3 regions of the Oleiphilus sp. HI0117 genome follow, and region 2 is predicted to be linked to each of the others. Evidence: predicted binding sites of a transcription regulator. Region 2 holds the regulator's gene; each other region holds the start of a gene.

The links. Region 2 encodes sigma-54, which starts transcription at its own class of promoters, with help from an activator protein. Its sites were predicted from a motif close to TGGCACNNNNNTTGCTNT; they were not measured.
Region 1: a site for sigma-54 is predicted at 2,781-2,798, ahead of flgB (flagellar basal body rod protein FlgB). Genes of this name have one in related genera too.
Region 3: a site for sigma-54 is predicted at 2,180-2,197, ahead of cynS (cyanase). Genes of this name have one in related genera too.

What each region holds. Positions count from the first base shown of each region.
Region 1 is NZ_LWGA01000676.1:5,652-10,592, forward strand. Features, by position in the region: gene A3757_RS09280 (flagellar hook-basal body complex protein) at 1-1,117, opposite strand, end outside; gene A3757_RS09285 (flagellar hook assembly protein FlgD) at 1,190-1,870, opposite strand; gene flgC (flagellar basal body rod protein FlgC) at 1,884-2,327, opposite strand; gene flgB (flagellar basal body rod protein FlgB) at 2,330-2,737, opposite strand; gene A3757_RS09300 (nitroreductase family protein) at 2,963-3,553, opposite strand; gene A3757_RS09305 (adenylate/guanylate cyclase domain-containing protein) at 3,757-4,941, shown strand, end outside.
Region 2 is NZ_LWGA01000533.1:2,262-7,202, forward strand. Features, by position in the region: gene A3757_RS05890 (HPr family phosphocarrier protein) at 1-163, opposite strand, end outside; gene rapZ (RNase adapter RapZ) at 201-1,073, opposite strand; gene ptsN (PTS IIA-like nitrogen regulatory protein PtsN) at 1,116-1,577, opposite strand; gene hpf (ribosome hibernation-promoting factor, HPF/YfiA family) at 1,604-1,912, opposite strand; gene A3757_RS05910 (RNA polymerase factor sigma-54) at 2,015-3,559, opposite strand; gene lptB (LPS export ABC transporter ATP-binding protein) at 3,870-4,595, opposite strand; gene lptA (lipopolysaccharide transport periplasmic protein LptA) at 4,608-4,941, opposite strand, start outside.
Region 3 is NZ_LWGA01000218.1:9,197-14,137, reverse strand. Features, by position in the region: partial or broken gene A3757_RS02780 (efflux RND transporter permease subunit) at 1-223, shown strand, start outside; gene A3757_RS02775 (plastocyanin/azurin family copper-binding protein) at 244-906, shown strand; gene A3757_RS02770 (manganese efflux pump MntP family protein) at 1,010-1,546, shown strand; gene cynS (cyanase) at 1,669-2,109, opposite strand; gene A3757_RS02760 (GlxA family transcriptional regulator) at 2,364-3,329, opposite strand; gene A3757_RS02755 (acyl-CoA dehydrogenase family protein) at 3,463-4,617, shown strand; gene A3757_RS02750 (nitronate monooxygenase family protein) at 4,661-4,941, shown strand, end outside.

The DNA.
Region 1 (4,941 bases), on a different contig from region 2:
TGACGGGCGTTGTGGCACTTAAGTTGGTCGCAACGACCCCCTCGTCAAGTACAATGCTAACTCCACCACCTACAGTCGCATTCAAAACGGCAGGAACAGCATCAGGGTCAAGCACTACCGGCGTCGCCGCGGCATCACTCCCAAGAACCTCAAAACTATCGCCCGAGACACCCGCAAAACCGAATACCAAGTTAGCTCCTTGATCCTGAATAATCTGCAAATCACCAGTAGCACTATCTATGACGGCGGTAACCCCCACCAACGCAGACGAGTTAATACGAGTTCCCAAGTCGGCCAATTGCAATGCATCTGTTGCACCGGCTGGCTGGAAACTAATTCCGTTTAAGCTAATACTCATATTTCCTGAGGCATTATCATATCCAGCTAAGGTTATTGTAGAGCTGGTACTAGCAGTCGCATCCACACCTTCTAAAAGCGAAAACTGAGATGCAATTGCCCCGGCAGTTGATTCCGCAGTCGTTGTAATGGTCTGCGACGTGCCATCCGGAAAGGTCACTTCGATATCCTGACTCGCATAGCCATTCACAATTCCTGCTTGTGCTACACCAACATCCGTTGCACCGTTCGAGTTAATCGTTGTGCCACTCTGAGTCAAAGCTTCTTCTGAAGAATCCAGATTCAAAGCTGCTTCGACATTAGTTGATCTTGATGGAGGCAGATCATTCGCATCAACAACCAGATCACCCAGAACTCCCGATACCGTCCCACCTTCATCAGCCTGAAAGCCCTGGACACGCATACCCGTGTTATTGACCATGAAACCATCTTTATCCACACCTAGCTGACCAGCACGCGAATATTTGGCCTCACCCTGATCACTAAGCACGAAAAAGCCATTTCCGGTAATTGCTAAGTCCAGGTTATTGTCAGTAAAGCTTACGTTACCCTGACCAAACATCTGTCGAATATTTTGTACTGCGACACCGTCTCCCGTTGAGGTAGCCCCCCTGCCGAAAAAACTATTGGAATAAACATCACCAAACTCGGCACGCGAACGCTTAAAACCAACAGTACTCGCGTTCGCAATGTTATTACCCGTAACTTCCAAGTCCGTGGAGGATGCTCTCAACCCACCTAATGCAACGTTAAACGGCATACTACACCTCTCTTCTGATTCTTTTTGTCGTAATGATTACAATTATTTCGCACGCCAGACACATACTCATGCCTAGTTAATCTCTCTAACATCTTCTAAAGGAATAGCGCCCATACCGGCTAAGTTAAGCGAAATGGCACCACCAGTCCCGATCGATACGCTACTCACATTGGCGGAAAGCAAGGTCGTAATTTGACTTACATCTCCTCCTTGATTCGATTCAGCAGCGATCGTGTAATTGTCATAGGGCATCTGCTCCCCCTTGCTATTTGTTCCATCCCACGAGAATGGTACAGAACCGGCAAGTTGTTGCCCCATATCCACCTGATTAACCAACTCACCAGAACCGTTAAAGATACTTACCTTTAATGAACCTGTACTGGCTTCAAGATCAACCAATCCACTAATTGTTCCGTCTGCCGCCATGGGAGCTTCAGTACCTGGCACCAAAACCGTTCGCCCAACCATTGCAGAAGCCTGCAAAGCCTGACTAGACTGATACTGGGTTGCAAAACTTTCTACTTGCGAACTTAGTTTCTGCATTTCTTCAAGAGAGCTAAACTCTGCTAACTGAGAAATGAACTCACCATTATCTTGAGGGTCCAGCGGGCTTTGATTCTCCATCTGGGCAATCATCAACTCCATAAACTCATTCTGACCTAGATCAGACGAACCTTGTGTTTTGGTCGTCGGTTCATAGCGGTAGTCTGATAAAGCATCAGCAGAAGACACCGTTGTATTTATATCTGTCATAAGATTTAGCCCCTTACTGACCTAGCGTTAACAAACGCTGCATCATTGTTTTTGCCGCATCCATTACATCAATATTGGTTTGAAAGCTTCGAGAAGCAGAAAGCATGTCAGCCATCTCTTCAACGACATTTACATTCGGGTACATCACATATCCCTGCTCATCAGCCAACGGGTGGTCAGGCTGGTAACGCATATCCAAAGGTGCATCACTTTCAACAATCCCTTTTACTTCAACACCTACCGACTCAGGCGTCTGCTGTAAGAAATCCCCACCAACTGCCTGGCGCATGGCATCTTCTTGGACAGCCGAAAAGATGGGCTTTCGGGCGCGATATACTTCATCAATACTACTTGCCGCACTGTCTGCATTAGCAATATTACTAGCAGTGGTATTCAAGCGAATAGATTGAGCAGCCATGCCGGATCCGGCAATATCAAAAATCTGACTAAGAGACATATTTATTCACCCCGAATCGCATTGGTTAGTGACTTGAACTTGCCATTCAAAAACTGGAAGCTGGATTGGTATTGCAAGGTATTCTTCATAAACTCTGCCATTTCTTCTTGGGTATCAACGGTATTACCGTCAACAGATGGCTGGCTGGGCGTTCGATAAAGCAACTCATTGCTTCCGCTCGAGTTAGCATGAGGCAAGTGCTGTCCGTTCGTGGTCGCCATCTCGAGAGACTTTGCGCCTCCCTGGCTAGCCATTTCATTACCCAGGACCGCTTTGAAGTCTATATCTCTTGCCTTAAATCCGGGTGTATCTGCATTAGCCAAGTTATTAGCCAACACCTCAGCACGGTTAACACGTAACTCCAGCGCTTGTTCGTGAATTCCTAATGCATTGCTGAATGAAATCGACATCGATACTCCCACTTGCTTCATCATAAAGTTTCTACGATTAGATAAAGCAATTGCGATGCCAACCAATAAATATTTTTTTAATACTTAAAAATCAAATACTTATGGTTTTATGGAGTTTTTTAGATCGGCAATTCCTATCCTTTTAGATTTGCCGTTTTTTGAGGGAACAAGCGAAGATATCACCTGGGTTGACCCAATTTATAGTCAGAGGAAAATCGCCTAGCACTACCATGGGACAAAGTAATCCTTACTAGCAACAGGCGCTAACTTTTTGGCTTCGGCAAGCGGTGTACCAATATATAAGAAGCCCACGATAGACTCCTCGAGCGATAAACCCAGGCCTTGCTTCACGTCGCCATTCAATGCCATTTCTCCGGTACGCCAAATACCACCAAAGCCCTGCGCCTGAAGCGCTAACAACATATAACCCACCGCAACGCCGCAGGACACAACCTGCTCTTCGAAAGGTACTTTAGGGTGTTCGATGTTTTTGGACACAGCAACGATGATCTTGGGTGCCCGAAGCGGCATTGAGCGGTATTTATTTTCTTGCGCTTCACTAAGCTTTCCCTCATTCGCTTCAGCAGCCTGACAAAACAAATCACCCAGACGATGTAACGAGTCCCCTTCGATCACAAGAAATCGCCATGGCTTTAAGCATTTATGGTCAGGCGTCCTAAGCGCTGCTTGAAAAACAGTTTCCATTTGATCAGGGCTTGGGGCAGGAGCACTCAAGCGAGGATGAGAAACCCTGGACTTCAATATTTCCAACACCGCATGAGAGCCCGCCTCATCAATTGTTTTATGCTCATTCATACCCGCGTATCTCCTGCTTTAATATAAGCTACCTAACCTGCACTATTCTTTTCAGGTGAACATAATGATATAACCACATTTAGATCACGAAACCTTAGTGCAAGCGCTATTTCCCAAGAACGAAATTAAAACAGTGTAAGCAAAATTTGTCTATATATAAGGGAACTGATAACCTTTGCTGCTTATCAGAGATGTATGAAAAAATGATCCCATTGAAAATATCTAATAAAAAATCGTCAACACAGAATAAGGCGACACAACACTCCACCGACAAAATAGATACGCCACCGTCAGTCATGCCCGCATACAACGGCAGGGTTTTGGCTTATTTGACGTCTAGTATCACGATGGCGGTCGGTGTTCTTGAAGGACATTTCCACGACTACTTGATCTGGTTTATTCCTGCGGCCATGTTATGGCCACACCTTCTTTACTTTGTTATTAGACATTTAAAGCTAGAGCAAAGCGCTGCAGCACGTGAGAACACACTACTAATAGATGGCGCTTTGGTCGGTGTCATTATTGTACTAATTGACTTCAGCCCGACGGCAACCATATTCAATATTCTCATGGCGAGTTTTAGCTTCATCGTCGTTGGAGGTATGTCGACCTGGCTCAAAGGCAACCTAATCTTACTTACCTCCACCATTATTTCCTCCATGATATTCGGCCTTGACTTCGCGCCTCACGCACCAATGATTGTCGATCTAGTGGCCGGTATTAGCGCTACAGTCTATGTCTCGGTTACTGCTTACTATACCCACCAACAAGCCGAAGCCTTACATAAGGCCAAGCACCAGATTCAGACACAAAGAGAGCAGTCTATATCGCTTTCTCACAAGCTTGCTAAATACCTATCTCCACAAGTCTGGCAGTCAATTTTTACCGGCGAACGTGACGTGCGCCTGGAAACACAGCGCAAGCGTCTATCTATCTTCTTCTCTGACATCAAAGGTTTTACAGAGCTGTCGGAAGAAATGGAACCCGAAGGTTTGACCGAGCTGCTGAACAACTACTTCAACGAAATGTCGCAAATCGCCTTAAAATACGGCGGCACAATCGATAAGTTTATTGGCGACAGTATTATGATTTTCTTTGGTGACCCAACCAGTCGTGGCGCTAAAGAAGATACGATGGCTTGTGTTTCCATGGCAATTGAGATGCGTAAGCACATGAAGATACTGCGTCAAAAGTGGAAGAGCCAAGGAATCAAGACGCCACTGCAAATTCGGATTGGGATCAGTACGGGCTTCAGCACTGTAGGAAATTTTGGCGCTGAAAACCGCATGGACTACACCATTATCGGCAAGGAAGTTAACTTGGCTTCTCGCTTGGAAGCACTATCAGAGCCAGGCGAAATCCTGGTTTCTTACGAAACTTTCTCTCTG
Region 2 (4,941 bases):
CGGCGAGCATCATCACAGACATAATGCTTTTACCATCGACTTCTCGGCCATCCTTTGCGATTTTAATACTGCTTTCAAAGCGTGTTGCAGTACCGACAAATTTAGCGGCTGCACGGGCATGGAGACCAAGTTTGTTAATAATTTCGATTTGTTCTGAAAGCATGGATGTTCTACTAAGCTAATGAAAAGAGGGTAGTTTATTACGTTTTGTGAGGTGAAGGTAGCTCTTTGTGGCGAATTTGGACATTATCAAATTGCGACTTGAAGTGCGCACCAAGCTGTTCGCTAATATAGACCGATCTGTGATGGCCGCCGGTACAGCCGATCGCGATAGTCATGTAGCTACGGTTTGATGCTTTGAATTGAGGAAGCCATTTACTGAGAAAGTTAATGATATCTTCCTTCATTAGTATGGATTCGGGTTGGGCGTTCATGAAGTCTACGACGGGCTTATCTAATCCACTAAAAGTACGAAGGTTTGGGTCCCAGTATGGGTTTGGCAAACAGCGAACGTCGAATACGTAATCTGCATCGCTAGGAACACCATTTTTGAAACCAAATGATTGAAAGAGTATGGCGAGCTCTTGCTCTCGTTTGCCTGTCACTCTAAGTTTTATGAGGTCTCTTAACTCGTATAGGGTTAGTTTCGTAGTGTCGACAGTCAGGTCAGCTTTTAGTGCCAGCTGGTCGAGAAGCGTTCTTTCGGTTTCAATCGCTTCGGTGAGTGAGTGTGTTGTGCTGCTAAGTGGGTGTTTGCGTCGAGTATCGTGAAAGCGCTTTAGGAGCGTCTCACTTTGTGCGTCAAGAAAAATGATATCGACATCAATCTCCATCTGCTTTAGCTTCTCGTAAACTTGGGGGAATGCTTCTATTCCACCCTGCAGATTTCTAGCATCGATACTGATCGAAACGTTACTTAACCTTGTATCTTTACCTTGTAGTGATTGTTTACCAAGGTTTAGTAAAAGCCCAACCGGTAAATTATCAATGCAGTAATACCCCATGTCTTCAAGGACGTGAAGGGCCGTGCTTTTTCCGGAACCGGATCTGCCACTGACAATAACGAGCTTCATAAGAAGTTCCTAGCAATTTTGAGCTTCTAAGGTTTGTAGGTCTTAAGCAATTATTTTCTGATAAAGTTCAGTGCCTGTAGCAGATTCCCTTAAACTATCGCAAAAAGCAGTGTTGTTGAACTTCTCTGCAATTTGACTTAAAAGATCCAGGTGCTCGCTCGTCGCCTCGGAGGGGACAAGTAAAACGAAAAGAATATCAACGTCTTCGTTATCTATCGAGTCAAAAGGTATCTTTTTTTCAAGTGTAAATAGACAACCAATAACTTGTTTGCAGTTTTCCAGTCTGCTGTGGGGAATGGCAATTCCTTGCCCAACTCCCGTGCTTCCCAGTCGTTCACGAGAAATAAGGTTGTCAAATATTTCAGTTTCATCAAGATGAGGAAATTGTTTTGAGACCAGGTGTGCAGCCTGTTGAAGAACTTTTTTCTTGCTACCACCGGGCAAACCGCGTTGGGTTAGCTCCGGTGACAAGATGGCCTCGATAGTAATTTTATTTTCAGACATTTTTCGACTCTAAAGATCGCTAATAACTAGCGTGCTGCTGCGCCGTGTGCGCGGTCAACTTTCTTTTCCTTGTGCTTAAGAATTTGACGGTCTAGCTTATCAACTAGCTGGTCGATAGCGGCATACATGTCGTCGTTCTCGGCGTGGCCGTGGATATCTGCACCAGCGATATGTAGCGTTGATTCAGCAATATGTGCTTGTTTCGATACAGAAAGGGTTACCTGTACGTTGCTAATGCCGCCAATATGGCGCTCTAGCTTTTGCAATTTGGTTTTCACATATTCTTTAAGTGCATCAGTTAAATCTACATGATGGCCAGTGATATTTAATTGCATAGTATTCTCCTATCATCGTTATTTTTAGCGAGAGTTGAATATTGACTCACTTTTCGCTTATCAAATCAACTTGCTGCAGGCAGCAAGTTATCAAATATTGTATTAAACCAATCTTTTTCTTTCGTTCGATGGGGGGATCGACATCGCTTCGCGGTATTTTGCGATAGTGCGGCGGGCGACGTTAATTCCTTGCTCTTTCAACAAGTCGGCAATCTTGCTATCGCTAAGAGGTTTTTTAGGGTTTTCTGCTGATATTAACTTCTTAATAATTGCGCGAATCGCTGTTGACGAGCACTCTCCGCCAGTAGTTGTGCTGACGTGGCTTGAGAAAAAGTATTTGAGTTCAAATATGCCTCGTGGCGTATGCATGTACTTTTGTGTTGTCACACGAGATATGGTGGACTCATGCATTTCTACCGCTTCAGCAATATCATGTAAAATCAGCGGCTTCATCGCTTCATCACCATAGTCAAGGAAGCCTTGTTGGTGAGCTACTATCTTACTTGCCACTTTTAGAAGCGTCTCGTTACGACTTTGTAGGCTTTTAATAAACCACTTTGCTTCTTGAAGTTGATCCTTCATAAAGGTGTTGTCGTTACTGGAGTCAGCTCTCTTTATAAACGAAGCATAATTTGCATTGACCCTTATTTTTGGCGCAATCTCTGGGTTGAGCTCAACTTTCCAGCGTCCTTTTTCTTTCTTTACGACGACATCTGGCACAATGTACTCAGGCTCGGAAGAAGCAATGGATTCACCTGGTTTAGGGTTCAAAGACTGAATTAGAGAGATAACCTCTTTCAGTTCATGCTCTTTAAGGCGGCTGCGTCGCATTAGTTGAGCGTAGTCTCTTGATCCTAATAAGTTCAGGTAGTGGCTGATTACAAGCTTTGCTTGTGGTAGCCAGGGCGTATCTTTTGGTAGCTGGCGTAACTGTAGCAGCAAACAGTCGGGCAGGTCTTTGGCAAATACCCCAGGTGGATCAAAGTGCTGCACGCGTTTTAAGACGGCTTCAACTTCATCTAATTCAACCGGGTCTTCGTCATCTGAGTTGTGCAGCCCCTCGTGTATCTCTTCAACGGTATTCGTTAGGTAGCCGTCTGTATCAGTTGCGTCGATTAATGACATCGCAATGTATCGGTCGCGATCAGACATGGGGGTAAGGTTAAGTTGCCAATCTAGATGATCTGCAAGAGACTCGGTAGCAGCGTTTCTTTGTTCGAAGGCATTGTTGTCATCTTCGGGAGCGGGACCACTGGGCGCATTGTTTGTATATATGTCATCCCAAGCCGTATCAACAGGCAGATCTTCCGGTATAGTATCTGACCACTCTTCACTAGGCGTGTCGGCTTCATTGCTAGCAGGTGCTTCGCTCGAACTGGTGTCTGTACTACTGCTTTGTTGGTTGTCCTGAGAGGCGTACTCGTTGCCATCATTTTGATGACTTTCATTCTGATTTTCTTGTTTATCACTTGTATTTCCAGGCTCGTTGTTATCGTCCTGGAGTTCGAGCATAGGATTAGATTCCAATGCTTCTTGTATTTCGTTTTGAAGGTCAAGAGTCGACAATTGTAGCAAGCGGATTGCTTGCTGCAATTGAGGTGTCATTGTCAGTTGTTGACCGAGCTTTAATTGGAGAGAAACCTTCATGTTCATGAGGATGTCACCAACTTAAGACTTAAATTTTGAATCATGTATTGTCGCTTATTATATTTTGCGGAAATGGTCGCTGTGAATAAACGTATTTATATTTACTTCATTTACACAAGTGTAGTGCGAAGATAGCAAAGTGTGAAACAAATAAAAGTATATTTACGTTACCAGCCTACAAATAATTGTTTTAGATCAAGTTATCGTCTTGTTGACGTGAAAATTGCATGCTACTCATTTCTAAGCTGAAAGTCATGCTTAATTGTTTGTATATGCTGTTCGAATCGAATGCTATGAACTAGCCACTGGCTTATAATTTGAATTGATTGCCCAAGTAGACTTGTTTGACCTTTTCATTATTCAGAATGTCTTCAGCACTTCCTGAAGCAATGATATGGCCATCACCAACAATATAGGCTTTTTCACAAATATCCAGCGTTTCTCTAACGTTGTGATCGGTTATGAGTACGCCGATATTTTTACTTTTAAGGTGAGAGACGATTGACTTGATGTCGTTGACCGATATTGGGTCGACACCTGCGAAGGGCTCATCGAGTAGAATGAAGTCAGGCTCCATTGCTAAAGCTCTGGCTATTTCCACTCGCCTACGTTCACCGCCTGACAAGGCCATGCCAAGACTATCTTTGATGTGAGTGATGTGAAACTCTTCGAGTAAGGCTTCCATTCTTTGTCGCCTTTCGCTGCGAGAAAGATCTTTTCTAATCTCTAGTACCGCCAGGATATTGTCTCGAACACTTAACTTTCTAAATATTGAAGCTTCCTGGGGCAGGTAGCCGACACCGTTTCGTGCCCTATCATGCATAGCCATGGATGATAGGTCGGTATCATTAACTGATATCTTGCCTTTATCATGCTTAACCAGGCCTACAATCATATAGAAACAAGTGGTCTTACCAGCACCGTTAGGGCCGAGCAGCCCGATCACTTCACCGCTGTTGATAGTCAGGGAAACATCTTTAACTATTTGGCGTTTATCATAGGCCTTGGCTAGGTTTTCTGCTTTTAAAGTTTTCATTGTTGCTCAGGTCTATTGCTTTTGCTCGGCACCGGACTCGGCATTTGGAGCAGGTTCGAGTGGCAGTTTGTTTTCGTTTTCTGGAGAACCTTTTATTAGTGGCACTTCAGTATTTTCCGATGCGGTCTCGGCATTAGGGTAGTAATGAATTTTAACTCGAGACCCTTGGGTCTGATCTCCCTTGGCGCGTATAGCTCTTCGTACAATGTCGTACTCTATTTCTTCACCTGAAAAGGAGTTGTCTTGTTGTACTAACTTAGCTTGGCCGGAAAAACGTAACAAGTTGTCTTTTGCAATATAAGTAATAGAGCTGCCATAGCCATGAGTGTTCGGGCTATCGGCGCTT
Region 3 (4,941 bases), on a different contig from region 2:
GACGGTTCTCTCTCTGATGGTCGGTTTAATTCCAATCATGATGGGAACGGGCACAGGTTCTGAAGTAATGCAGCGTATTGCAGGGCCCATGATTGGCGGCATGATCAGCACCTTGGCCTTGAGTTTGATGTTAATTCCCGCGATTTTTTATGTGTGGAAACAGGTAACGCTCAAAAAAGAGAACAGTGACCTCACAGAAAACGATTCACAACTATCAAAATAAACACAGAAAGGATAATGAAAATGAAACTATCACTAACGAAATCAATAACTGGCTTTGCAGCTATCAGCGCAATCCTAATCACAGCTGCATGCGCAAATCATAGTCATGATGATGGCACAGGCCATATGCATGGCGAGAACCATATGTCAGCGGGAGATGGCCAGCACGATCACCACAAAATGATGCAAGAAAAGCATATGGGCGATACAGGAGGCCACGGTCACATGGGCGGTGAAATGAAGGAAGGTATGCATGGCGGACATCATGGAGAGGAACATGGCGCTCATGGTGGACACCATGGCGGGTCATTGGCGGGTAATCCTGGACAAGAAAATGATGTAGACCGAGTGATAAATGTTGAAGCGAACGATGCGATGCGCTTTGTCCATAAACCGTTCAATATTAAAAATGGTGAAACCATTAAGTTTGTGATCTCCAACAAAGGCGCAGTGCCGCATGAGTTCGCCATTGGTACTAAGGATGAGCATATGGAGCACGGGAAAATGATGATGAATAACCCGAATATGCATCACGGTCCGGGTGGTAATGCCATTACTGTCGCACCTGGAAAAACCGAAACGCTCATCTGGACATTCGAAGAAGCTTGGGAAGTAGAGGCTGCCTGCAATATTCCGGGTCATTACCAAGCGGGAATGCACAGCCCGGTAAAGTTTCGACCATAGAAACAAGAAATATAAATCCCGTTGAGAAATCCATTTAACACACTAACATCTAGGTTTTGTATACTTCTCAACCCAAATATAGTTGAACTAAGGGTTCGTTTTGTTGGCATTGTTACTTCTGGCAATCGCGTTAAGTATGGATGCGTTTGCTGTGTCTATTGGTTTAGGTTCAAAAAAAACGGTCGGCACACTAAAGCTTGCCACAATGTGCGCTATTTACTTCGGCCTTTTTCAGGGCCTTATGCCCCTTATTGGTTTTATAGGAGGTAAAGGTGTTCTCGTTTTTGCTGAAACCTATGCTCCCTGGGTATCGTTTATATTGCTTTTGATTATTGGTATTAAGATGATCTATGAAGCGCTTATTACTGGTGAAGAGAATGTCCCTTCTCATATAAGTCATCGTGCTATGTTCATTCTAGGTATTGCCACCAGTATCGACGCAATGGCGGCGGGCTTTTCCTTGACTTTGCTGAACGTTAACGGATTTCTAGCCTGTGCTTTCATAGCTATAACCACTGCACTATTTAGCTTTGCCGGAGTCTACCTTGGCGAGAAAACAGGCACTTGGCTCGAAAGTCGAGCTGAAGTGTTAGGTGGGACGATTTTGATATTGATCGGGTTAAAGGTCCTCTTAGGCTAAGACGGTCCAGCCTACTGTCATTCATAGAGAACTAAAAATTGTTTAAATAGGGTTCGAGAAATTATTAAGTAAAAACAATAAATAAAAGTGAGTACGAAGCTCTGGCCTCGTACTCGATTAAGCTACCAGGCTTTGTAGGGTAAGAACTTACCATTCATGGTTAAGACGACGCGATCACCTTTCGGGTTCTCTTCTTTTTCAACATCCATACTGAAGTCAATTGCGCTCATGATGCCGTCGCCAAACTTTTCTTGTATTACTTCTTTTAGCGTATCGCCGTAGACACCGACAATTTCATATAGCCGATAAATTAAAGGGTCTTGAGGAATGGATTGATCCCAGGTTTTAGTCGGGTATTCCATCAATGCAGGCTTTGCTTCGTCCGGTAAATCAAGTAAGGCACAAACCTTATCTGCAACGTCCTCGGGCATACTATTCATGCCCAGACAAGCTGAGGTGAGCCATACTGAGCCCATGCCGACTTCTTCTGCCATACCTTCCCAGGTAAGTTCTTTAGATTTTTTAGCTAATACAATTGCTTCGATCACTTCTTCTTTCTTCATCACAATCACCTTTATTTACTGTGTTGGTCAGCGTCAGGTTTGAGCTGAGGAATAAATTTCATAAAGGGCTTTTGCAAGCGCTATGCCATTGGAAATTGTTATTATTATTCAATAGATTAGCTAAAACCTATGCGTGTGATCTATCAGTGAGGGCCTTATTAGTGTGCACTGAAAGGCTTGTTTCGAAGAGAGAGCCCTGTCCTAAGGCACTGCTGAATCAAGGGACTTGTCTAGCTGATTGTAGTGAGCAAAATTTATCGTAGCTTCTTACGCCAAGCGGCGGGGCTTAGGCCATATTTTCGCTGAAATAAACGATTGAAGTGGCCAGGGTCTTGATAACCAACCTTCCATGATATTTCTGCGACACTTTGATCACTATGTTTGAGGTGCTCTTTTCCCTGCTCAATTTTTAAGTGTTGAATATAGCTAAGAGGTGATTCGCCCGTTGCTTCTTTAAAGCGACGTTTAAAGGTGCGTACACTCATATTTGCTTTTGTGGCAAGTTGCTCGATAGAAAGGGGCTCAATGAAGTGGATTTCAAGCCACTGCTGGATAGAGAGAATAGCGTCGTCTTGATGGTAGGTTTGTTTACCAATGGAGGCAAATTCGCCGGAGTAGGCTCGTCTGAAATCGACCAAAAAAGTACTTTCTACGGCTTCGCCAACCTCAGTGCAGGATAAGCGTGAAAGCAGATAGATCATGATCTCCATGGCTGCATTCATTCCTGCAGAGCAATACAGTTCCCCGGTAGCGGTAATAAAACGATCGGGGCGAAGATCGATTTTGGGGTACTTCTGTGCGAATTCTTCTTGCTTATGCCAATGCGTGGTACAGATTCGCTCATCCAAGAGCCCGGCCTCTGCCAGAAAGTAGGAACCGGTTGTCGCAGCCATAATCGGGATACCTTGCTCGTGCCACTCCCTAAGCTTTGGGTATAAGGGGCGCTGATCGATTAGCAGCGCTTCCATGTCACCCCAGATTCCATGAAGAATGACCAGGTCTGTATGTTTGATATCGCCTAGTGCCTGATCAGGTGTAATGCTTAAGCCGCTGAATGATGAAATAGCTTTGCCATCTAAGGTAACTAGCGAGATAGATATAGCCTCGCCCAAAAGCTTTTTTTGTAGCATGGAGGCAAAGGCAAATACATCATGACTAAGACCTAAACTTAAGCCCATTGCATTCTCGCAGGCATAAAGCGTGACATGTTTTAGCATCATAATCTCCGGAATATATTGGGGTATTATTTACCTTTATGGCCCGTTTGGCCATTTATATGACCTGAGTCACGCTGTTTCTTTTTGTCTTCGATTCTTAAGATTGCGTTAGTTAGATCTTATATTGGAGATGAGCATGAAATTCACGTCTGAACATGAAGCCTTACGCAAAACAGTGCGAGCCTTTGTTGATCAGGAAATGGACCCTTTTGTTGATGAGTGGGAGCAGGCAGGCAAAGCGCCTTTACATTCACTATTCAAGAAAATGGGTGACCTGGGCTTGTTGGGTATACATAAACCCGAAGCGAATGGTGGTGCAGGTTTAGATTATAGTTATAACCTGGTGTTTGCTGAGGAAATTGGCCGAGCCTATGGTGGTTCCTTGCCCATGGCGATTGGTGTGCAAACAGACATGGCCACGCCTGCTTTGGCTCGTTTTGGTAGTGATGAGTTAAAACGTGATTTTTTGGCGCCAGCCATCGCTGGAGATATGGTTGCTTGTATCGGGGTTAGTGAAGCTGGGGCAGGTTCAGATGTTGCAGGTTTAAAAACGACCGCTAAAAGTGACGGTGATGACTACCTTATCAATGGCAGTAAGATGTGGATCACGAATGCGACGCAAGGTGATTGGATTTGTTTACTTGCCAACACTTCTGAAGGCAGCGTTCATGCAAATAAATCAATGATCATTGTGCCTTTGGATTCACCGGGTATCGAGACCTCAAAGCCTTTGGATAAACTCGGTATGCGCGCCAGTGATACGGGGCAGATATTCTTTGATAATGTTCGCGTACCTAAGCGCTATCGAATAGGCGAACAGAACAAAGGTTTCGCTATGCAGATGATGCAGTTTCAAGAAGAGCGAATGTATGCCGCTGCGAGTTCACTAAAGGGAATGGAGCGAATTATCAGTGATACCCGGGATTGGTGCCGAGATAGGGAGACCTTTGGCCAGCCGATATTAAACAATCAGGTGGTGCACTTTCGCTTGGCAGAGTTGCAAACCGAAGTTGAGGCGCTCAGAGCGCTGACTTGGAGAGCTTGTCAGCAACATATTGAAGGTGAAGACGCGACCTACCTGGCATCCATGGCTAAATTAAAAATGGGCAGGTTATGGCGTGAAGTAAGTGATAGCTGCCTTCAATACTGGGGAGGCATGGGTTTTATGTGGGATAATCCTGCTGCCAGAGCCTATCGTGATACGCGGATACTATCGATAGCCGGTGGTAGTGATGAGATGATGCTCGGAATTATTGCCAAGCGTATGGGCACATTGCCGAGCCGACGGTAGAAGCGGTTCTGCCAAAAATAGCTTTTACATTGAGATAGAAAAAATGCAAATACCCGCCTTATTCGAAAACAAACTAAGCTTGCCTGTTATCTGCGCGCCGATGTTTTTGGTCTCTAGCCCTAAACTGGTGATCAATGCATGTAAAAACGGAGTCGTAGGCACGTTTCCCAGCTTCAATACCCGAACTCAGGACTTATTAGATACTTGGCTTGGCGAAATTAGCGAGGACTTGGCGCAGTTTGCTGAAGCTAACCCCGGCAAGCCTGTTGCCCCTTTCGGTGTTAATCTGGTTGTACATCCCTCAAATACGCGTTTACCGAGTGA